DNA from 4 places in the Rhizobium sp. 10PS4 genome. Region 4 is predicted to be linked to each of the others. Evidence: predicted binding sites of a transcription regulator. Region 4 holds the regulator's gene; each other region holds the start of a gene.

Region 1 (5,600 bases), on a different contig from region 4:
ACTCGACGCAGTCGCAGGCAGCAAGGGCAAGAAGCCCTTTTATACCCATCTATACGTTCAGGTTCTCGCCGCCATCGCCGCCGGTATCCTGCTCGGGCATTTCTATCCCGAATTCGGCATCCAGCTGAAGCCGCTCGGCGATGCCTTCATCAAGCTCGTCAAGATGATCATCGCGCCGGTCATCTTTCTCACGGTTGCGACCGGCATTGCCGGCATGAGCGATCTGCAGAAGGTCGGCCGCGTCGCTGGCAAGGCAATGCTCTATTTCCTGACATTCTCGACATTGGCGCTCATCATTGGCCTGATCGTCGCCAATGTCGTTCAGCCCGGCGCCGGCATGAACATCGATCCGGCCTCGCTGGATCCGGCCGCCGTTGCCACTTTTGCCGCGAAAGCGCATGAGCAGAGCATCGTTGGCTTCCTGACCAACATCATCCCGACGACGATTGTCGGCGCTTTTGCCGATGGCGACATTCTGCAGGTGTTGTTCTTCTCGGTGCTCTTCGGCATCGCACTCGCCATGGTCGGCGAAAAGAGCGAACCGGTCGTCAACTTCCTCAATGCCCTGACGGCGCCCGTGTTCAAGCTCGTCGCCATCCTCATGAAGGCTGCCCCGATCGGCGCCTTCGGCGCCATGGCATTCACCATCGGCAAGTACGGCGTCGGGTCGATCGCCAACCTCGCCATGCTGATCGGCACCTTCTACGTCACGTCTCTGCTCTTCGTCTTCATCGTTCTCGGCGCAGTCGCCCGCTACAACGGCTTCTCGATCGTGGCGCTGCTGCGCTACATCAAGGAAGAGCTGCTGCTGGTCCTCGGTACCTCGTCTTCGGAGGCAGCACTTCCGGGACTGATGAACAAGATGGAAAAGGCCGGCTGCAAGCGCTCGGTCGTCGGCCTCGTCATCCCCACAGGTTATTCCTTCAATCTTGACGGCACCAATATCTACATGACGCTGGCAGCGCTGTTCATTGCCCAGGCAACCGGCATTCAGCTTTCGTGGGGTGACCAGATCCTGCTGCTGCTGGTGGCGATGCTGAGCTCCAAGGGTGCCGCAGGCATCACCGGCGCCGGTTTCATCACGCTTGCCGCGACGCTCTCCGTCGTGCCATCCGTGCCTGTCGCCGGCATGGCGCTCATCCTCGGCATCGACCGCTTCATGTCGGAATGCCGGGCACTGACCAACCTCGTCGGCAATGCGGTTGCGACGATCGTCGTGGCACGTTGGGAAAACGAGCTGGATACGGTGCAGCTCGCCGCCGCACTGGGCGGCCAGACCGGCGAGAGTGCTCCCGCCGCCGGGCTTCAGCCGGCTGAATAACTGACCGGACTGTCCGCAGTCCTAAAATCCTGAAACGGCCCGTTATCCGGCGGGCCGTTTTTCTTTTCCGATTTAGCCGCGGTTGCCGCCGAGAAGGCTGTTGTAAACGGCGCCGATCGCACTTACTTCCTTCTCCAGTGCAAAATTCGTCCTGACGTGCCGTAGGGCATTCTCGCCATGCGCGATCGCCAGAGCGGGATCTGCGATATAGGGCTCGATTGCCCGCGTCAGCGCCTCGCCATCGCCGGCGGCGACAACGCACCCCGTCTCGCCCGTGACGATGAGCTCGGCATAGGCGCCAGCGTCCGATGCCACCACCGCTGTGCGCGAAGCCATGGCTTCGAGCGGCGTCAGGCCGAAACCCTCGTTGCGGGAAGGGGCGACGTAAAGCGTCAGGCGGCGATACCAGACTTTGATGTCAGGCACTTCGCCGAGGAAGAGGATACGGTCGCTGAGCCCGGCGGCCGCGACATCCGTTTTAAGTTTGTCGCCAAATGTCGTGTGCTCGGCCGTCACCCGGCCGGAGACGACCGCCGTCCACTCGGGGTGCTGCGGCAGCAGTTCGATCATCGCCTGGACGAAAAGATCGGTGCCCTTCTGATGGCGCACGCGGCCGAAGCAGCCGATGAGATGGCGGCCCGGCAGGCCGGTGGCGGCGATGCCGTCCTCCGCAGTTTCCGGCGGATGGAACAAGGCAAGATCGACGCCGTGCTGGATCACCGCGTGCGGCACGTCGAGGAACGAGCCGGATCGATCGCTGGTCGCGATGACGGCGTCCATGCGACGGATCAGCCATTTCGTATAGGCGGTGTGGCGGCGTTGCGCGGCCGAGGTGAAGAGAAGCTTCAGCGGCATACGCAACAGATGGCGCAGCAGGATGCCGACGGCCATCTCGTTGTTGCGGCGGGCGTGCCAGACACGCTGGCGCCGGCGCGCCGGCGGGCGCCAGAGGCCGAGGAGCTGCCGTCCCTTAAGTTTCGGCAGGTCCTCCGGCAGGCCGGGGCCGAGTGTCGCGATCTTGATGCCGAGCCGGATCTGGCACGGGATGAGCTGGACGATGGTCGACGTGACGCCGGAGAGCCGGCGCTTGAAATTGGGCGCGATAATCTCGACGTCACGAATATCCGGCAAGGGAGGGGGCTCGCGGCTGGCGGGCGATCAGCCCCAGGAAACCTGAAGGATTTCGTAGGCCTTGGAGCCGCCGGGCGCATTGACCTCGATGGAATCGCCGACTTCCTTGCCGATCAGAGCACGGGCGATCGGCGAAGAGATGGAGATGCGGCCGGCCTTGACGTCGGCTTCCTGGTCGCCGACGATCTGGTAGGTCTTTTCTTCGTCGGTGTCCTCGTCGATGAGCTTCACCTTGGCGCCGAACTTGATCTTGTCGCCCGACATCTTGGTGAGGTCGATGACCTCGGCGCGCGCCGTCAGGTCTTCCAGCTCGCTGATGCGGCCTTCATTATGGCTCTGAGCTTCCTTGGCGGCGTGGTATTCGGCGTTTTCGGAAAGGTCGCCATGGGCACGGGCTTCGGCGATCGCCTCGATGATTCGAGGGCGCTCCTCCTGCTGACGCCAGCGCAGCTCTTCCTGCAGCTTGACGAAACCGCCCGGTGTCATCGGTACCTTTTCAACCATTTTTCTGTCCTTCAATCCTCGTATCCGCACAATCAGCGGCGAACACAAAAGAAAACAGGTCCCGAAGGGGAGCTTCGGAACCGTGCCACAATCTTAGTCGGACGCTTATAGCAGATCGCCAAGGCCGATTTCCAGAAAATTCGCATAAAAGAAACGCGGCCCGCCCCGATATCGGGAGGTGCGGCTTGAAAATGGGCAGAAATCACATCGCCTTGATTGACTCTACCTATAAGAACATATAGTGAACATACTAATGAAGAAGTCGCTCACAGAACGCTTGGCCATCCTTTCCGATGCCGCGAAATATGACGCTTCCTGCGCTTCCAGCGGCACGGTGAAACGTGATTTCCGGGGAAGCGGCGGGCTCGGTTCGACCGAGGGATCCGGCATCTGTCATGCCTATGCCCCGGACGGGCGGTGCATTTCGCTTCTGAAAATACTGCTGACCAATTTCTGCGTCTACGACTGTGCCTATTGCGTCAATCGCTCGTCGAGCAATGTCGAACGGGCGCGCTTCACACCGGAGGAGGTCATCTGGCTGACGCTGGAATTCTACCGCCGCAACTATATCGAAGGGCTGTTCCTTTCCTCTGGCATCATTCGGTCGTCCGATTACACGATGGAAGAGATGGTCCGCATCGTTCGCGAACTGCGTGTGAGCCACAATTTCCGCGGCTATATCCATCTGAAGTCTATCCCTGAGGCCTCACCGCGTCTGATCGAGGAAGCGGGGCTTCATGCAGACAGGCTGTCGCTGAATATCGAATTGCCGACGGATAACGGCATCACACGCTTTGCACCGGAAAAGCAGCCTGCCAATATCAGGCGATCGATGGGGGATCTGAGGCTGAAGATCGAGGCCGCGGGCGAACCGACGCTCAGGACGAAGAAGCGTCAGCGTTTTGTGCCGGCCGGTCAGAGCACGCAAATGATCGTCGGCGCCGATGGCGCGAACGACGCAACGATCCTTGCGACCAGCGGCCGGCTTTACAGCAGCTACGGCCTGAAGCGCGTCTATTATTCCGCCTTCAGCCCGATCCCGGACTCGTCGAAAAATCTGCCGCTAATCAAGCCGCCGTTGATGCGCGAGCACCGGCTCTATCAGGCCGACTGGCTCTATCGATTCTACGGTTTCGGCATCGACGAGATCACCGCGAACCAGGCGGGAGGCATGCTCGATCTCAGCCTCGATCCCAAACTTGCCTGGGCGCTCGCCAACCGGGCCGAATTTCCCGTCGATATCAACAAGGCCGAGCGCGAGCGGTTGCTGCGTGTGCCCGGTCTCGGCACCAAGACAGTCAAATCGATCGTTTCGGCGCGGCGTTTTCGCCGGTTGCGGCTCGACGATCTCCAGCGGCTCGGCGTTTCGATCAAGAAGGTTCAGTCCTTCATCTCGGCGGAAGGCTGGTCGCCGCGCCGATTGATCGACCGCCCCGACCTTCGCGCTATGTTCGAACCGCAACCCGAACAATTGTCGTTGCTGTGATGCGCCGGGTCGTGCTGGCAGGACACGGGGAGCTTGCCGAATGGCGTGACGCCGCGCGCGCCTTCGCGGTCGCCGGCATCCTGCCGGAGGAGATCGAGTGGCGCGAAAAACGCGCTGAGCCGGGTTTTGCGTTTCAACACGACGCCATGCCGCCTGCGTCTGCCGCAGCACGCAAGCCGATGACAGTGCCGCCCACCTTCATCGAGCTGGCAGAGACAGTTCTCTGCCATTCCGACCCGGCGCGCTTTTCCCTGCTTTACCGTCTGCTCTGGCGGCTGCAACTCGACCGGCAATTGCTTGAAGTGACCTCCGACGAGGACGTCGCCCGTGCCAGGCTGATGGCGAAAAACGTTCGGCGCGACGCGCACAAGATGACGGCTTTCGTCCGCTTCAAGGAGGTTGGTGCGGTATCGGCGGACCGTCGAAAATTCCTCGCCTGGTTCGAGCCAGATCACCATATCGTCAGGCGCACCGCGCCTTTCTTCCAACGGCGCTTCACCGACATGGACTGGCTGATCGCGACGCCCAAGGGGTCAGCCGCCTGGGACGGTGAGCGGCTGACGATGAGCGACGAACCGTGTGAAAAACCCAATCTCACCGATGCTACCGATGACCTCTGGCGCACCTACTATGCCAGCATTTTCAATCCGGCGCGGTTGAAGCTGAAGGCGATGCAGGCGGAGATGCCGAAAAAATACTGGAAGAATCTGCCGGAAGCCGATCTCATCCCTGGGCTGATCGCATCGGCGGAGAGCAAGGTGCGGGCCATGGCCGCACGGGAGGCAACCCAGTCATTGCCCTTTCACGATCGCCTGCAGGAAGCCGCTCGCAGCATTCCAGCTGAACCCGAAGCGCCGGCGGGCACGCTGGAAGCACTGCGAGCGGAAGCTGCCGCCTGCACCCGCTGCCCGCTTCATGCAAAGGCCACGCAAACCGTTTTCGGTGAGGGACCGGGCGATGCAGAGGTGATGTTCGTCGGCGAGCAGCCGGGCGACCAAGAGGATATATCAGGGCGCCCCTTCGTCGGTCCCGCCGGCAGGCTGCTGGACCAGGTGATCACTGAAGCGGGCATCGACCGCTCGACGCTTTACGTCACCAATGCCGTCAAGCATTTCAAATATGAGCCGCGCGGCAAGCGTCGCATCCATCAGAAGCCCA
Region 2 (5,600 bases), on a different contig from region 4:
AGCACGCCGTTCAGGTGGTCGATCTCGTGCTGCAGGCAGGTGGCGAGCAGGCCGTCGGCTTCCACGGTCTGTTCCTTGCCGTTCCGGTCGAGATACTTGACCGAGACGGTGGCCGGGCGCTCGACCTCGGCATAATAATCCGGAATCGAAAGGCAGCCTTCCTCATAGACGGAGCGCTCGTCGGAGGATGTGAGGATCTCAGGATTGATGAAGACCTGCGGCTGCTTTTCCTCGCCTTCGCGCGAGATGTCGATGACGAGCATGCGGCGCGGCACGCCGACCTGGATGGCGGCAAGGCCGATGCCTGGCGCGTCGTACATGGTTTCCAGCATATCGTCGGCAAGACGCTGCAGGTCGGAATCCACCCGCTCGACCGGCTTGGACAGCTGGCGGAGAACGGGATCGGGAAGAATGATGAGTGGCTTGATGGTCATGGCGTTCCCATAACCCATCTTTTCCGACTATGGAATTATCCGGTAGGCGGGGAATACGCTTTTTTGCGTCCCCGCCTGGAATTTCGCCATATTGGCCTCAGGCAGCCTGTCGAGCGGCACCGGCAGAGCGGCCCTCCGGCCGGGCGCGGAAACGCCGCAGCAGCTCGATCAGGGTCTCCACCTCGTCCTTCAGGCGGCGGGTTTCCGCCGAGGAGTGCTCGACCATGTCCGAATTCTGCTGGGTGATCGCACCCATGTTGCGGACGGCGATACTGACCTCGTTGACGCCTGTCGCCTGATCGCGGGCAGCGGCGGCGATATCGGCGACGAACCGGTTGATGATGTCGATGCGGCTGATCATGTCGTTCAGCGCCTCGCCGGTGCTGGAGACGATGCCGACGCCCTGATTGACCTGGGTCGAGCTCTGCGAGATCAGGTTCTTGATCTCCTTGGCCGCTTCCGCGGTGCGCTGGGCGAGCTGGCGGACTTCCTGGGCGACGACGGCAAAACCCTTGCCGGCATCGCCGGCACGGGCCGCCTCGACGCCGGCGTTCAGCGCCAGCAGATTGGTCTGGAAGGCGATCTCATCGATGACGCCGATGATCTTGGAGATCCCGGTCGAGGATTTCTCGATGCCGGCCATCGCCGAGACGGCGCTGGTGACGAGTTCGCCGGAGTTCTTCGCCTTCTGCTGCGTCTCGCGCACGGCGTCCGACGCCTTTTCTGCATTGGCGGCCGTCTGGCCGACGCTGACGGACAGCTGCTGCAGAGCGGCCGAGCTCTCCTCGACGCCTGCCGCCTGCTGGGCAGTGCGCAGCGCCAGATCGTTGGTCGCATTGGAAATGACGTCGGCACCGCTCATGATATGGCCGGAGGTCTCGCGCACGGAGGCAAAGGACTGGCGAAGGGCGCTGACGGCGCGGTTGTAGTCCTCGGCCATCTGCCGGAAATTGCCAGGCAGGTCGGACGGCAGGGTGGCTTCGAGATCGCCGTTCGACAGCGCTTCGAGACCGCGGCGCAGCTGCTCCAGCGCGATCGCCTGATCGGATTCGGCCTGAGCACGCTCCTCTTCCAAGGCACGGCGCTTGGCTTCGAGCGTCTCGAGATAGACCGAGATGGAATAATCCATGTCGAGCATGCCAGCCTTGATGACGGCCGACAGTTTCTCGGCCAATGCCTTGCCCTCTCGGCGCGCGAAGATCGACGGCCACTGCTTCTCCATGATGCCCTTGACGAGCTCGGACATGACGATGGCGTAACCGCCAATATACCAGCGCGGCTCCAGCCCGATGCGGGCATGGGTGCGGCCGACCGCGGTCACGCCGTCGACATAGCTCTCGTCGAACGCGCCGCCGGCAAGATTGGCCCAATGATCCTGCTGGCGCTTCTTGGCATGGCCGACATGGTTCTTATCGGCGAAGAAGCCTGCGACAGCCGGGGTCTTGGCGATCTTGGCGTAGAATTTATCGAGGGCGCCGCCGATCAGCTCTGATATGACAGGGCGCAGATCCCGCATCGACTTGCGCGCCGCCTCATCCAGTTCGATGAAATCGAGGCGCTGCCTGAGGGCACTGTCGTTCTGCTGGGCGGTCATGGAGATCTCTGTACTTGGCGCGACGCACGCGGGAAGGAATTTCTGCGCCGCAGGTTTTGGCCAATATGGTTGAGCAATCGTTAAATCGGAGGGCGATTTCTTCTCCCCGAGCGAGGAAGAGCGGTCGCTTGCGAGGATATTGAGGGCGGCTCATTCCGTTCACGTTTTGATCTATATATCGCCATTTCTTCTGTTATGCTTGCGACATGACCGTCCATTCCGAATCGCTCGCCCTTGCCCTTGCCTCGATCAACCCGGCCATGCTGGCGCTTGTCGGCGGCGTTCTCGCCGCCCTCGCCCTGCTGGTAATCGTGCTTCTGCTGCGCGGCGCCAGCCTTCGCCGCGAGCAGGCGGAGGAAGCGAGCTTTCGTGCTCAGGAAAACGAAGCGCGCATGGCCGAGCTTTTGAAGATCCAGGCGGAGATGCAGGGCCGCATCGCGGCGATGACCGAGGTCTTCGGCGCGCGGCAGAGCGAACTCAACCAGACGATCAGCCAACGCCTCGACGGCATGTCGCAGCGCGTCAGCTCGACGATCACGGAGCAGACCAAATCGACGCATGAGAACCTCCAGCGGCTGCAGGAGCGGCTGGCGGTCATCGATGCCGCGCAGAACAATATCCAGACGCTTGCCAAGGATGTCGTCGGGCTGCAGGCCATTCTGTCCAACAAGCAGACGCGCGGCGCCTTCGGCCAGTCCAGGATGGAAACGATCGTCGCCGACGGCCTGCCGATGGGCGCCTACGCCTTTCAGCAGACGCTATCCAACGGTTCGCGGCCGGACTGCACGATCCGCATGCCGAACGGCGCGCCGCCGCTGGTGATCGACGCGAAATTTCCGCTCGAAGCCTGGAATGCGATCCGCGACGCCGGCAGCCCCGAGGCCGGCAAGATCGCCGGCCAGCAGTTCCGCCGCGACATGGAGGTTCATATAAGGGACATTTCCGAGAAATATCTGATCCAGGGGGAAACCCAGGATACGGCCTTTCTCTTCGTGCCGTCCGAATCGATCTTCGCCGAGATCCACGAGCATTTCGAGCCGGTGGTGCAGAAGGCGCACCGCGCACGCATCGTCATCGTCTCACCGTCGCTGCTGATGCTGTCGATTCAGGTCATCCAGGCCGTGCTCAAAGACCAGCGCATGCGGGCGCAGGCGCATCTGATCCAGGGCGAGGTGGCGATCCTGATGGACGACCTCAGCCGCCTCGATGAGCGGGTGCGCAAACTGCAAGGCCATTTCGCCATGGCGCAGAAGGATATCGACATGGTGGTCACGTCAGCCGACAAGCTCACCAAACGCGGCGCCAGGATCGAAGCGCTGGAATTCGAGGCCGGCGGCGGCGATGCTAAGCCCGCCCGCGACGGCGAAGCCGCGGCCAAAACGGTGGAAAGCCGCACCGGTCTTCTGAAGCTGCGGGTGGTTGACGAGGAGTGACCGCTTCGGGCAGTGTCTCGCCCGCATGAAACAGTAGGAGCATGATGTCGTCCGAAAACCGCTCACACTTTTCGGCATCATGCTCCAGAAGACGGGACACATTCATGATCACAGTTTTCGGGTCCATCAACATGGATCTTATCGCCACGACCGAGCGCCTGCCGAAGCCCGGCGAGACGGTAGCGGGCAACGGCTTTGCCACGGCCGCCGGCGGCAAGGGCGCCAACCAGGCGCTGGCAGCGCGGCGCGCCGGCCGCTATGTGCATATGGCCGGCGCCGTCGGCAAGGATGCCTTTGCTGCGGATACGCTGGCCCTGCTCGATGATGCAGGCACCGATCTTTCTCTCGTCAACCATGTCGACGGTCCCACCGGCACGGCGCTGATCCTTGTCGGCGGCGACGGCGAAAACATGATTGCCGTCGTTCCCGGCGCCAACGGCCTCGTCACGCCTGCCAATGCCGAGACGGCGATCGGCCGCATGAACGAAGGAGATATCCTGATGCTGCAGCTTGAAGTGCCGGCTGCTGCCGTCGAAGGCGCGCTGTCGGCGGCCCGCGCCAAGGGCGTCACCAGCATCCTCAACCTTGCGCCGCTGATCCCCGATGCGCCGCGTCTCGGCCGGCTTGCCGATATCGTCATTGCCAACGAGACCGAGTTCGAGCGGCTCGCCGGGCAGGAGGGCATGGACGCGCAAGCGCGGGAGGCAGCCCTTGTGCATCTGCATGCGGAGACGGGCCAGACGCTGATCGTGACGCTCGGCGCCGACGGGGTCATCGCCATTCGTGACGGGGCGATTTCAAGGGCGCAGGGTCTCAAGATCGAACCTATCGATACGGTCGGCGCCGGAGACACCTTCTGCGGCTATTTCGCCGCCAGCCTCGACGACGGCCTCGATTTTGTCTCGGCGCTGCGCCGTGCGGCAGTCGCCGGTTCGCTCGCCTGCCTCAAGGCCGGAGCGCAACCTTCGATCCCCTTGTGTGAAGAAGTCGCAGACAGGATATGAAATCTTGAACGGATGGACGGCGACAGGCGCCGATGGGCTGTTTCGTATAGTGATGGGACCCCGGAGACTGTGGCCCGATGGGTCAACGCGGTGCCGGCAGCCCCTCATCCGCCTGCCTGCACCGGGTTAGCTCGACAAGTTCCGCTCAGTCTCTTCAATGCAAAAGGCGCCTGGGAGACCCGGCGCCTTTTGCATTCGAGAATTAATGCGTAATCGCGCGACGCGCGTCAGGCAGCGTTCGACGTCTGCTGTTCGTTAAGGAAGGCATAGATCGCCGAGGCGGAATCGGTGGCGCGCAGCTTGGCCACCAGATCGTGATCGCGCAGCACGCGGGCGATACGCGACAGAGCCTTGAGATGATCAGCGCCCGCGCCCTCCGGCGCAAGCAGCAGGAACACGAGATCGACAGGCTGGTCGTCCAGCGCCTCGAAATCGACCGGCTGCTCCAGCCGGGCGAAGATGCCGACGATCGAATGGATGTTTCCCAGCTTGCCGTGAGGAATGGCGATGCCGTTGCCGACTCCGGTCGAGCCCAGGCGTTCGCGCTGCAGGATGACGTCGAAAATCTCCCGTTCGGAAAGCCCGGTGATCCTGGAGGCTCTTGCAGCCAATTCCTGAAGCAACTGTTTCTTGGAATTTACTCTGAGGGCGGGAATGATCGCATCCTGATGGAGCAAATCTGCCAATGCCATTTCTTTTTCCTTCTGTCGCCGGGATCAAATCCAAGGAGCGGCGGCAATACCGCCGCTCACCACCCTGATCTCAGCCTTTGATACTGGCTGAATCGATCCAGCCAATATTTCCGTCGTGCCGACGGTAAACGATGTTCAGATGTTCCTTGCCGGGGCTGCGGAACAGGAGAAGCGGCTCGTCGGTCATATCGAGCGCCATCACGGCGGTCGCAACCGACATGGTCTTCAGCTGCTTCGTGCTTTCAGCGACGATCGCCGGAGAGAAATCGTCGGCGATTTCATCATCGTGATCAGGAACGGAATCCATGACCGTGTAGGAGACCTCTGCAAAACCATTCAGATGGCTTCCGGCGTGATGGTCCTTCAGCTTGCGTTTGTATCGCCGCAGCCGTTTTTCGATCCGCTGGGAGGCGGCGTCGAAAGCCAATTGCGGGTCGGTCGCC
Region 3 (5,600 bases), on a different contig from region 4:
GCCGTCAGATAGAAGCCCAGCACCTGGAATTCCTTGAGCAGCCGTTCGGAGGGGAGCCAGGGCGAGAACGGCGGCAGCGAGATCTTCTCAGGCCCCGACGTCAGCGTGCTGCCGAAAATGTCCGACTGGCCGCTCAGCTTGTTCTCCTGGGCACGCTGGGCATAACCGAGAACACGGTCGAGGCCGGCTGCCAGCTGGGCGCGGTCCATGTCAAAACAATCGAAGGCGCCGGCATAGATCAGGCTTTCGAGCACGCGACGATTGACCTGGCGCGGATCGATGCGCAGGCAGAAATCCTCGATGCTGGCAAAGGGCTTGTCGCCACGCACCTCGACGATATGGTCGACGGCGGATTCGCCAACGCCCTTGAGGGCGGCGAGCGCGTAATAGATGCGGTTGTCGCCGGTCTCGAAATGGCGGAAGGAGGTCTGCACCGAAGGCGCGATCACCTCGATGCCGAGGCGTTTGGCATCCTGACGGAAATCATTGACCTTTTCCGTGTTGGACATGTCGAGCGTCATCGAAGCCGCGAGGAATTCGACCGGATAATGCGCCTTCATGTAGGCCGTCTGGTAAGAGACGATGGCATAGGCGGCGGCGTGCGACTTGTTGAAGCCGTAATTGGCGAACTTCGCCAGCAGTTCGAAGATATTGTCGGCCTGCGGCTTCGATACGCCATTCTTGACCGCGCCGACGACGAAGCGTTCGCGCTGCTGGTCCATCTCGGCCTTGATCTTCTTGCCCATGGCGCGGCGCAGAAGGTCGGCTTCGCCCAGCGAATAGCCTGATAGTACCTGGGCGATCTGCATCACCTGTTCCTGGTAGACGATGACCCCTTGCGTTTCCTTGAGCAGGTGGTCGATCATCGGATGGATCGATTCCAGCTCTTCGTCGCCGTGCTTGCGGGCATTGTAGGTCGGGATATTCTCCATCGGACCCGGACGATAGAGTGCCACCAGCGCGATGATGTCCTCGATGCAGTCCGGCTTCATGCCGATCAGCGCCTTGCGCATGCCGGCACTTTCCACCTGGAACACGCCGACCGTCTCGCCGCGCGACAGCATCTCGTAGGTCTTCTTATCGTCGAGAGGAATGGCCGCGAGATCGACCTTGATACCGAGCTTGGCGACGAAATCGACCGCGACCTTCAGCACGGTCAGCGTCTTCAGGCCGAGGAAGTCGAACTTGACGAGGCCCGCCTGCTCCACCCATTTCATGTTGAACTGGGTAACCGGCATATCCGAGCGCGGATCGCGATACATCGGCACCAGTTTGGAAAGCGGCCGGTCGCCGATGACGATGCCGGCGGCATGGGTCGAGGCATGGCGGTAAAGCCCCTCGATCTTCTGGGCGATGTCGAGCAGCCGCGCGACAACGGGTTCTTTCGCCGCCTCTTCCTGCAGCTTCGGCTCCTCCTCGATCGCTTTGGACAGCGGCGTCGGGTTGGCCGGGTTGTTCGGCACGAGTTTGCAGATCTTGTCGACCTGGCCGTAGGGCATCTCAAGCACGCGGCCGACGTCGCGAAGGGCGGCGCGCGCCTGCAGCGAACCGAAGGTGATGATCTGCGCCACCTGCTCGCGGCCATATTTGGCCTGGACGTAACGGATTACCTCTTCGCGGCGATCCTGGCAGAAGTCGATGTCGAAGTCCGGCATCGAGACGCGTTCCGGATTGAGGAAGCGCTCGAAGAGCAGCGAAAAACGCAAGGGATCGACGTCGGTGATCGTCAAGGCATAGGCGACCAGCGAACCGGCACCCGAACCACGGCCGGGACCGACCGGAATGTCATGCTGCTTGGCCCATTTGATGAAGTCGGCAACGATCAGGAAGTAGCCGGGGAAACGCATGCGCTCGATGACGCTGAGCTCGAAATCCAGTCGCTCGCGATAATCCTTTTCCTCATAGCCCGGCGACATGCCGAGCGTCGAAAGCCGCATATCCAGCCCTTCGACCGCCTGGCGGCGCAGCTCGCCCGCCTCGGCGCGTTCGGCCTCCTCGGCATCGTCGGTCGCACCCGTGAAGCGCGGCAGGATCGGTTTTCGCGTCTTCAGCACGAAGGAGCAGCGCCTGGCGATCTCGATCGTATTTTCCAGCGCTTCCGGCAGGTCGGCGAAGAGCTTGACCATCTCGGCCCGGCTCTTCAGATAGTGATCCGGCGTCAGGCGAAAGCGGCTGTCATCGGAGACGATGGCGTTGTGCGCGACCGCCATCAGCGCATCATGAGCGTCGTAATCGTCGCGAGTCGGAAAGAAAGCCTCGTTGGTCGCAACCAGCGGCAGGTCGTGGGCATAGGCGAGCCCGATGATCTTCTGCTCGTGCCGCTTGTCGTAGGTGCCGTGCCGCTGCAGTTCGACATAGAGCCTGTCGCCGAAGAGGCGCTTCAGCGTGAGCAGCCGGGCTTCCGCCTGAGCGGGATGGCCTTCCTTGATCGCCACGTCAACCGGCCCGGTCAAGGCGCCGCTCAATGCGATCAGTCCTTCCGTGCCTGCCTCCTCCAGCCAGGAGGCGCTGATATGAACAGCCTGGTTGCTCTCGCCGCCGAGATAGGCCCGGCTGACGAGATCGACCAGCCGTTCGTAACCGGCATCCGTCGCGGCAAGAAGAACAATCGACGGCAGCTTGACCAGAGCCTGCTGACCGCCGCGCTTTTCCGTTTCCAACCCGTCTCCCATATCGATCGAGACCTGGCAGCCGATGATCGGCTGCAGGCCGTCTTCCATCGCCTTCTGGGAGAATTCGAGGGCGACGAACAGATTGTTGGTGTCGGTAATCGCAATCGCCGGCTGGCTGTCGCCGGTCGCCTTGTAGAGGATCTTCTTCAGCGGCAGTGCGCCCTCGAGAAGCGAATAGGCGGAATGGACCCTCAGGTGGATGAAACTCGGCGTGCCGCCGGTCGCCTCGCCCGTTGAACCCTTTGCCGTATCCGCCATGACATGCCTTCCCAATCACCCGAATGAATCGGACGCATTGTCGGCATAGAGGGCGATGATGTCCAGAAGAAGTCCCGCGTCCGGACCGCATGATTGCCATACGGTCCCCTGAAAACTTTAGAGCGCCATGACGATGAGCGAGAAGCTGGCAACGAACATTGCGATGGAGGTGAATGCTGCGATATCACGGATCATGTCAGTCATCGGGCTCTCCTTTACTCGTTATGTTTTCAATTTGTTCCATGTATGTTCTGTTGTCAACAGGAATCTTTTCCTTCTTTCTTGTGTTTGAAAATCCCAGGAAATAGGTGACGAATTGGCTAGGGGCCGGCGCTCGATGTGATCGGCAGCAGCCTTGCCCTTTCCCGATCCGCCGCAGATCGGGCATGGTGCTCAGGCGGCAGACCTCTTCAGGGCGACTCTTTATTTCTGGCATATGTTCCCTTTTTGTTCTTTACATGCCGCGGCACATTTGCCAGCATCTAGCTGAGAGGAGAATGGCATGTTGGATATTGCGATATTGAACGAATTCGTCGTGGAGGCGAAGGCTGCGACCTATGTCGGCGGCGGCGTAGCGCGCTTGCCCTGCCGGCCGGGTGCCCACGATATCGGTTACGAACGCGGCGACTGGCGCTATCTCGACAGCTATTTCGGCGGGACCGATTTCGCCGGACAGGAAGTGGTGTGGCTTGCCGACGAGCCGGTCTGGGCGATGAATTATTTCGGCTGCGTCATTGCGCCTGAACTCATCGACGGCACAGCAGCCGGAGCAGTGATCAAGGCTGCACTTTCGGCGATGTATCACGAGGGCCGGTTTCTTGACGGGATGGAATTCGACCATCCGTTCGGCCGCTATATCGACAGCAGCGAAGGCGGCTGCGAGCGGTTCATCGGCCACGAATGCATCATGGTCGATGGCCAGAAGGCCTATATGCTCGACTATCGCGGCGGATTGATCATCCCTTGATCTGATCTGGGCCTCAGAAATCGACGATCTTGCCGTCCGAAATCGTTACGCGCCGATCCATGCGGCGGGCGAGTTCGTGATTGTGGGTGGCAATGAGGGCAGCAAGGCCGGACTGGCGCACCAGCGCTTCCAGCGCGTCGAAGACGTAGCTTGCCGTTTCGGGGTCGAGATTGCCGGTCGGCTCGTCGGCAAGAAGCAGGGTCGGCGCATTGGCGACGGCGCGGGCAATTGCAACGCGCTGCTGCTCGCCGCCGGAAAGCTCGCCCGGGCGATGCGAGCCACGATGGCCGATGCGCATATAATCGAGCAGCTGGCCGGCCCGCTCTCCGGCTTCCTTCCAGGAAAGCCCGGCGATCAGTTGCGGCATCATGATATTTTCGAGCGCCGAGAATTCCGGCAGCAGATGGTGGAACTGATAGACGAAGCCGATTTCGCTGCGGCGGATGGCGGTGCGTTTCTCGTCGCTCAGGCCATCACAGGCATGGCCGTTGATGTTGACCTCACCACCGTCCGGATGCTCCAGCAGGCCGGCGACATGCAGCAGTGTCGACTTGCCGGTGCCGGAAGGGGCGACGAGAGCGACAATCTCCCCCTTCGATATCGAAAAATCTACGCCCTTCAGGATTGAGAGCAGCGTACCGCCCTGCCCGTAATGGCGCTCGACGCCGGTAAGCTGGAGTACGACGTTGCGTTTCATGAAGGCGGCATTCCTTATTCGTAGCGCAGGGCCTGCACCGGATCGAGCCTGGAGGCACGCCAGGCCGGGAAGATGGTCGCGATGAAGGAGAGCGTCAGCGCCATGACGACGATCGAGATCGTTTCGCTCAGATCCATCTCGGCCGGCAGCTGGCTCAGGAAATAGACCTGCGGATTGAAGAGTACGGTGCCTGAAATCCAGGAGAAGAACTGGCGGACGGATTCGATGTTGACGCAGACGAGAACGCCGAGCAGCACACCGGCAATAGTGCCGACGATGCCGATCGCCGCCCCGGTCATGAAGAAGATGCGCATGATCGCGCCGGCGCTGGCGCCCATGGTGCGCAGGATGGCGATATCGCTGCCCTTGTCCTTCACCAGCATGATGAGGCCGGAGATGATGTTCAGCGCGGCGACGAGCACGATCAGGGTCAGGATCATGAACATGACGTTGCGCTCGACCTGCAGCGCCGAGAAGAAGGTCTGATTGCGTTGGCGCCAGTCGGTGATGGCGATCTGGCGACCGGCCGCTTCCTCCACCTTGGGCCTCAGATCGTCGATATCGTCGGGATTGTCGACGAAGAGCTCGATCGACTGCACCAGTCCCTCGGCATTGAAATAGAGCTGCGCTTCCTCGAGCGGCATGAAGATGATCGAGGAATCATATTCCGACATGCCGATCTCGAAGAGGCCGGAGATTTTGTAGGATTTGATGCGAGGGCTGACGCCCATCGGCGTGATGTCGCCATCCGGTGACGTCAGCGTAATGAGATCGCCAACGCGCAGACCAAGTTGATCGGCCATGCGGCTGCCGATCAGCACGCCGTCGCCGGAGGCATAACCCACCATGTCGCCTGATTTGATATTGTCGGAGACCGTCTTGAGCTTGGTCAGGTCCTCGGCGCGGGCGCCGCGCACCAGAGCGCCGGTGCTACCGCCGGCCTGGGCGGAGGCGAGCACCTGGCCTTCTACCAGGGGTAGCGCCATCTTGACGCCGGGTACGGCGG
Region 4 (5,600 bases):
GTCTTCCTCGGCGCCGGGTCAGCCGTTTGGTTTCTCGCGGCATCGGATTTTCCTCTCATTGCATCGCTGCTCTGCCTGTTGGCGCTGACCTTGGCGGTTCTCATTGCCAGCCGCAGCCGGGCCGCGGTGCGGGCAACGCTGCTGGCGCTTTCGCTCGTGGCCTGCGGCATGGTCACGGCGCAGTTCGAGAGCCGGCGGGCTTCCACCGTGATCCTCGATTCCGCCGTGACGACGACGGTGACCGGCCGCGTCGAGCGGCGCGAAGGCGACGGTCGCGGGCGGTGGCGCTACATTCTTGCCGTCACCGGCACCGAGGCGCCACAGGTGAAGCGGCCGCCGGAACGTATCACCGCGATCGCCCGCGGCGCGGACGCGGCCTTCGAGATCGGCGATATCATCACCGGCAGGGCGCGGCTGACGCCGCCGGCGGGCCCAGCGCTTCCCGAGCTCAACGACTTCTCCTTCAGTGCCTATTTCGACGGCATCGGCGCCAACGGTTTCTTCTACGGTGCACCGACGAAGGTCGATGCGCAGGCAGGTCCCCAGGCTGCAAGATCGACAGCGGAAGCGCTGCTCGAAGGTCTCTACCGGCTGCGCAGCGGCATCGGCGACCGCATAAGGTCGATCCTGCCCGGCGACACCGGTGCTTTTGCCGCTGCTCTGGTGACGGACGAGCGGCGCGCCATTTCGGATGCGACGACGGAGGCGCTGCGCCAGTCCGGTCTGGCTCATATCATCGCCATCTCCGGTCTCAACATGGCGCTGTCGGCCGGCATCTTCTTCGTCGGCTTCCGGATGCTGCTCAGCCTCTTCCCCGGCATCGCTGAGGCCTACCCGACGAAGAAGATCGCTGCCGCCGGCGCGCTCATCGCCGTCACCGCCTATTTCCTGATCTCCGGCTTTGCGGTCTCTGCCGAACGCGCCTTCATCATGATGGCCATCATGTTGATTGCGGTCTTCTTCGACCGGCCGTCGATCAGCCTGCGCAATGTCGCGCTCTCCGCTCTCGTCATCATTGCCATTTCGCCGTCCGAGGTCTTGGGACCGAGCTTCCAGATGTCCTTTGCCGCGACATTGGCGCTGGTCTCGGGCTATCAGCTGTGGAAGGACCGGCGCGTCCGAGAAAACGCCTTCCTGAAGCTGCCGATCATCAGGCCGTTCGTTACGGTTGCCGGTTTCTTCGGCGGCGTCTTCCTGACCTCGCTGATCGGCGGTTTTTCAACCGCGCTGTTTTCGATCGAGCATTTTCATCGCCTGACCGCCTACGGCCTGCCGGCAAACCTCGCGACAATGCCGATCATCTCCTTCATCATCATGCCGGCAGGTCTGCTGGCGATGCTGCTCATGCCTTTCGGTCTGGATGTTTGGGCTTGGAAGATCGTCGGATTCGGCCTCGATTTGGTGATCGCGGTTGCAAAGACGGTGTCCGGCTGGGGTGGCAATATCGACGTGGGCCGCTTGCCCGCCTGGTATTTCGCCGTCGCCGTGGCAGGCTTTCTGCTGCTGACGCTGCTCCGCACCCGGTTGCGCCATGTCGGCACATCGATTATCGCGGTCGCAACGCTCATCCTGCTGCTTCTGCCGGGTCCCCGTCCGCCGGATCTGGTGATTTCGGAGGATGGCAGTCTCGTCGCGGTCGTCGCGGCGGCGGCAATGGCTTCCAACCGTGAAAGACCGCCGGACTTCATCTTCGACCAGTGGCAGAGAGCGCTGGTCCTGCCGGGGCATAATCCGCCGAAGATGCTGAATGGTCCTGCTATCCCGCCTGAGGGAGAAGACCGCCGCGTCAGGCTTTCCCGCGATCAGCAGAACGAAGCAAGGACCGCGATGCGGACGGCCGCAGCGGCCGGTGACGCAAACCGCTTTTCCTGCGTCAAGAAGGCCTGGTGCACATCAAGGCTTGGCAATGGTCAGGTGGTAACCGTCATCGACAATGCCGCCTATCTCGGCCCGGCATGCGACGCGGCCGATATCGTCGTGACGTCCGTGCGCCTTCGCTTCAACAACTGCCGCTCAGGTGCAACGCTCTTCACCGGCGAGACGCTGCGCAGGACCGGATCCGTCGAGTTGCGCTTCACGGACGCCGGCCCGGAGGTGGCAACCGCCTTCGATTCATTGTCGCGGCCATGGATGCGCCATCGCGCCTATGACTGGCGCAGCAACAGTTTTACCGAATCCGGCCTGGCCAATGTCAGTGATAGCGGCGAATGAGACCGACGAGCTTGCCCTGAACCTTGACGCGGTCCGGCCCGAAAATCCGGGTCTCGTAAGCCGGGTTGGCCGCTTCCAGCGCGATCGAGGCGCCCTTGCGGCGGAAGCGCTTGAGTGTCGCTTCTTCGTCGTCGACCAGAGCAACGACGATGTCGCCGGGACTTGCGGTGCTGCCGTTGCGGATGATCACGGTGTCGCCATCGAAGATGCCGGCGTCGATCATCGAATCGCCCTTGACCTCCAGCGCATAATGTTCACCGGAACCGAGCATGTCGGCCGGAACGACGATGTCATGGGTGTTGTTCTGGATCGCCGAGATCGGCACACCGGCAGCGATTCGGCCCATGACCGGCACCGAGACCGAGTTGCCGTTGTCGGCGACGGGTTTTGCGGGAGCAGGAGTGGCGACCGGCTGCAGTTTGCCAAGGCTACCCTCGATGACGCTCGGCGAAAAGCCGCGCCGGGGCTGAATGCTGGGGCTGTAGGCCTCCGGAAGCTTGATGACCTCGATCGCGCGGGCGCGGTTCGGTAGGCGGCGAATGAAGCCTCGCTCCTCAAGCGCAGTAATCAAGCGATGAATCCCGGACTTGGAGGCGAGGTCCAGGGCATCCTTCATTTCGTCGAAAGATGGCGGAACGCCGGATTCCTTCATGCGCTCATGAATGAAAAGGAGAAGCTCCTGTTGTTTGCGCGTGAGCATCGACGTTGTGACCTCGTGATTGAAACAAATCCAGAACAGACACTATATGTTCCATATGTGTTCCGCAAGTAGCTAAATTTCCGTAAAACTTGGCGCCAACTCGTTGAGATTTTTATTTTCATTCGCCGGATTGGCACAGAAGTCTTGCATTGAGGGACGCGCCATCGCACATCTCTTGCCGTTTCCAGGAGGGATATCATGAACGCGCATTCCGCCAAACCGCACCCGCTGGATCATGTCGTGCTGCCGGTCGTCAACATCGATCTGGCGCGCGAGAGGCTCGGCAAGCTCGGCTTCACCGTTGCCGCCGATGCGTGCCATCCCTTCGGAACGGAGAATGCCTGCGTCTTTTTTGCCGACAAGACCTATCTGGAGCCGCTCGGGATTGCGAACGTCGAGGAGAGCAACGCATCTGCGCGCCAAGGTAATGTCTTCACTGCCCGCAACCAGGCCTTCCGTTTCCGCTGTGGCGAGGAGGGGCTCTCGGGGCTGGCTTTCGGCAGCAAGGATGCCGGCATCGATCATCAGGATTTCGTCGGCAACGGATCGAGCGCTGGCGAGATGCTGCAGTTCACCCGGCCGATGACGATGCCGGACGGTTCCGAGACGATTGCCGGCTTTAAGCTGGCTTTCGCCGGCGACCTGCGCGCGCCTGATCTCCTGTTTTTCACCGTCGAGCGCGTCAATCCGCTACCGGCCGACCGCGCGGCGCTGGAGACGCATGCCAATGGCGTCACCGGCATAGTTGAGATCGCGCTTTGCACGCCAGAGCCGGCCGCCTTCGCTGCCTTCGTCAGCCTTGCCGTGGCGCAATCGGCAGTCGAGAAAACCGGTTTCGGCGTCGATATTGCGGCATCGAATGCGAAAATCAGCCTGATGACGCCGGAAGGGCTGGAGGCATATTTCGACGTCGCCGTCTCATCCGCAGATCGCGGCCTGCGCGGCCGGGCAATCCTCTTTGCTGTCGCCGATCTTGCCGTGACAGAAGCGCATTTGGCTGCTAACGGGGTGACATACACGCGCAAGAACAATCGCATTCTGGTGAAGCCCGCGCCCGGGCAGGGCACGCTCTTCGCCTTCGAGGAAACACGATGAGCACTGATACGAATTCCGAAGTCAGGATCGGCGAAGGCCAAGGCCAGGTCACCTTTTCCAATACCGGCCGTCTATCGCTGATTGCCGGTCCCTGCCAGATGGAGAGCCGCGACCACGCCTTCATGGTTGCCGGCACGCTGAAAGAGCTTTGCGGAAAGCTAGGCATCGGCCTCGTCTACAAGAGCTCCTTCGACAAGGCGAACCGCACCTCGCTCTCGGCCGAACGCGGTATCGGGATCGAAAAGGGCATGGAAGTCTTTGCCGACCTCAAGAAGGAATTCGGCTTTCCCGTCCTGACCGACGTTCATACTGCCGAGCAATGCGCGGAGGTGGCAAGGGTGGTCGATGTCCTTCAGATCCCGGCCTTCCTCTGCCGCCAGACCGACCTTCTCATCGCCGCCGCCAAGACCGGCCGCGTCGTCAATGTCAAGAAAGGCCAGTTCCTCGCCCCCTGGGATATGAAGAACGTTCTGAAGAAGCTCAATGCCAGCGGCAATCCGAACGTGCTGCTGTGCGAGCGCGGCGCCTCATTCGGTTACAATACGCTGGTCTCCGACATGCGTTCGCTACCGATCATGGCGGCGATGGGTGCACCCGTTATCTTCGATGCGACCCATTCCGTGGCGCAGCCGGGCGGGCAGGGCGAATCCTCCGGCGGTCAGCGGGAATTCGTGGAAACGCTGGCGCGCGCCGCAGTGGCTGCCGGTATTGCCGGTGTCTTCGTCGAAACCCATCAGGACCCCGATAACGCACCTTCCGACGGCCCGAACATGGTCTATCTCAAGGACATGCCGCGGCTGCTTGAAAAGCTGCTCGCCTTCGATGCGGTCGCCAAGGCTTGACGTTCAACAGCCTGACATGATCGTGCTATAGGCATGTCGCGCAAAAGTGTGCAGCGGTTTTGCGACAACGACATGCGGAAAGCCAAAGACCTAAAGCGTGGCAAGCGAATCTGAAAGATCGCGACGCGCTTTAGGCGAGATCCAAACGCGGTTCGAAGGCTGGAAACTGCAGCATTGTAATTTGCACGCCTTCGACTAAGACAGGTTTCGAACCGACTTATCATCCACCGAGCAGGAAGAACCCATGACTGCAATCACCGATATCATCGCCCGCGAGATTCTCGATAGCCGTGGCAACCCCACCGTCGAAGTCGATGTCTATCTCGAAGATGGCAGCATGGGCCGCGCGGCCGTTCCCTCAGGCGCCTCGACGGGCGCGCATGAGGCGGTCGAACTGCGTGACGGCGGCAAGCGCTATCTGGGCAAGGGCGTCGAAAAGGCGGTCGAAGCCGCCAACACCGAGATCTTCGACGCGATCGGCGGCATCGACGCCGAAAACCAGATCCAGATCGACAACATCATGATCGAGCTGGACGGCACGCCGAACAAGTCGCGCCTCGGCGCCAACGCCATCCTCGGCGTGTCGCTCGCCGTCGCCAAGGCTGCTGCCCAGGCGTCCGGCCTGCCGCTCTATCGTTATGTCGGCGGCGCCTCCGCCAGCCTGCTGCCGGTGCCGATGATGAATATCATCAATGGTGGTGCCCATGCCGACAATCCGATCGATTTCCAGGAATTCATGATCCTGCCGGTCG

What was found. Region 4 encodes LexA, which represses DNA repair genes until DNA is damaged. Its sites were predicted from a motif close to TGTTCNNNNTGTGTTCNG; they were not measured.
Region 1: RWJ89_RS03350 (putative DNA modification/repair radical SAM protein) is a predicted target of LexA. The motif match lies at 3,187-3,204, and genes of this name have one in related genera.
Region 2: RWJ89_RS31090 (DNA recombination protein RmuC) is a predicted target of LexA. The motif match lies at 2,185-2,202, and genes of this name have one in related genera.
Region 3: RWJ89_RS16400 (DUF5680 domain-containing protein) is a predicted target of LexA. The motif match lies at 3,368-3,385, and genes of this name have one in related genera.

What each region holds. Positions count from the first base shown of each region.
Region 1 covers NZ_JAWDIW010000002.1:84,332-89,931, forward strand. The annotation lists gene RWJ89_RS03335 (dicarboxylate/amino acid:cation symporter) at 1-1,321, shown strand, start outside; gene RWJ89_RS03340 (glycosyltransferase family 4 protein) at 1,394-2,452, opposite strand; gene greA (transcription elongation factor GreA) at 2,480-2,956, opposite strand; gene RWJ89_RS03350 (putative DNA modification/repair radical SAM protein) at 3,210-4,442, shown strand; gene RWJ89_RS03355 (UdgX family uracil-DNA binding protein) at 4,442-5,600, shown strand, end outside.
Region 2 covers NZ_JAWDIW010000021.1:14,322-19,921, forward strand. The annotation lists gene def (peptide deformylase) at 1-434, opposite strand, end outside; gene RWJ89_RS31085 (globin-coupled sensor protein) at 532-2,028, opposite strand; gene RWJ89_RS31090 (DNA recombination protein RmuC) at 2,235-3,461, shown strand; gene RWJ89_RS31095 (ribokinase) at 3,566-4,465, shown strand; gene ptsN (PTS IIA-like nitrogen regulatory protein PtsN) at 4,693-5,157, opposite strand; gene hpf (ribosome hibernation-promoting factor, HPF/YfiA family) at 5,228-5,600, opposite strand, start outside.
Region 3 covers NZ_JAWDIW010000008.1:36,486-42,085, forward strand. The annotation lists gene dnaE (DNA polymerase III subunit alpha) at 1-2,930, opposite strand, end outside; gene RWJ89_RS16400 (DUF5680 domain-containing protein) at 3,433-3,897, shown strand; gene RWJ89_RS16405 (ABC transporter ATP-binding protein) at 3,911-4,594, opposite strand; gene RWJ89_RS16410 (lipoprotein-releasing ABC transporter permease subunit) at 4,609-5,600, opposite strand, start outside.
Region 4 covers NZ_JAWDIW010000004.1:201,140-206,739, reverse strand. The annotation lists gene RWJ89_RS09060 (ComEC/Rec2 family competence protein) at 1-2,211, shown strand, start outside; gene lexA (transcriptional repressor LexA) at 2,192-2,911, opposite strand; gene RWJ89_RS09050 (VOC family protein) at 3,110-4,006, shown strand; gene kdsA (3-deoxy-8-phosphooctulonate synthase) at 4,003-4,848, shown strand; gene eno (phosphopyruvate hydratase) at 5,093-5,600, shown strand, end outside.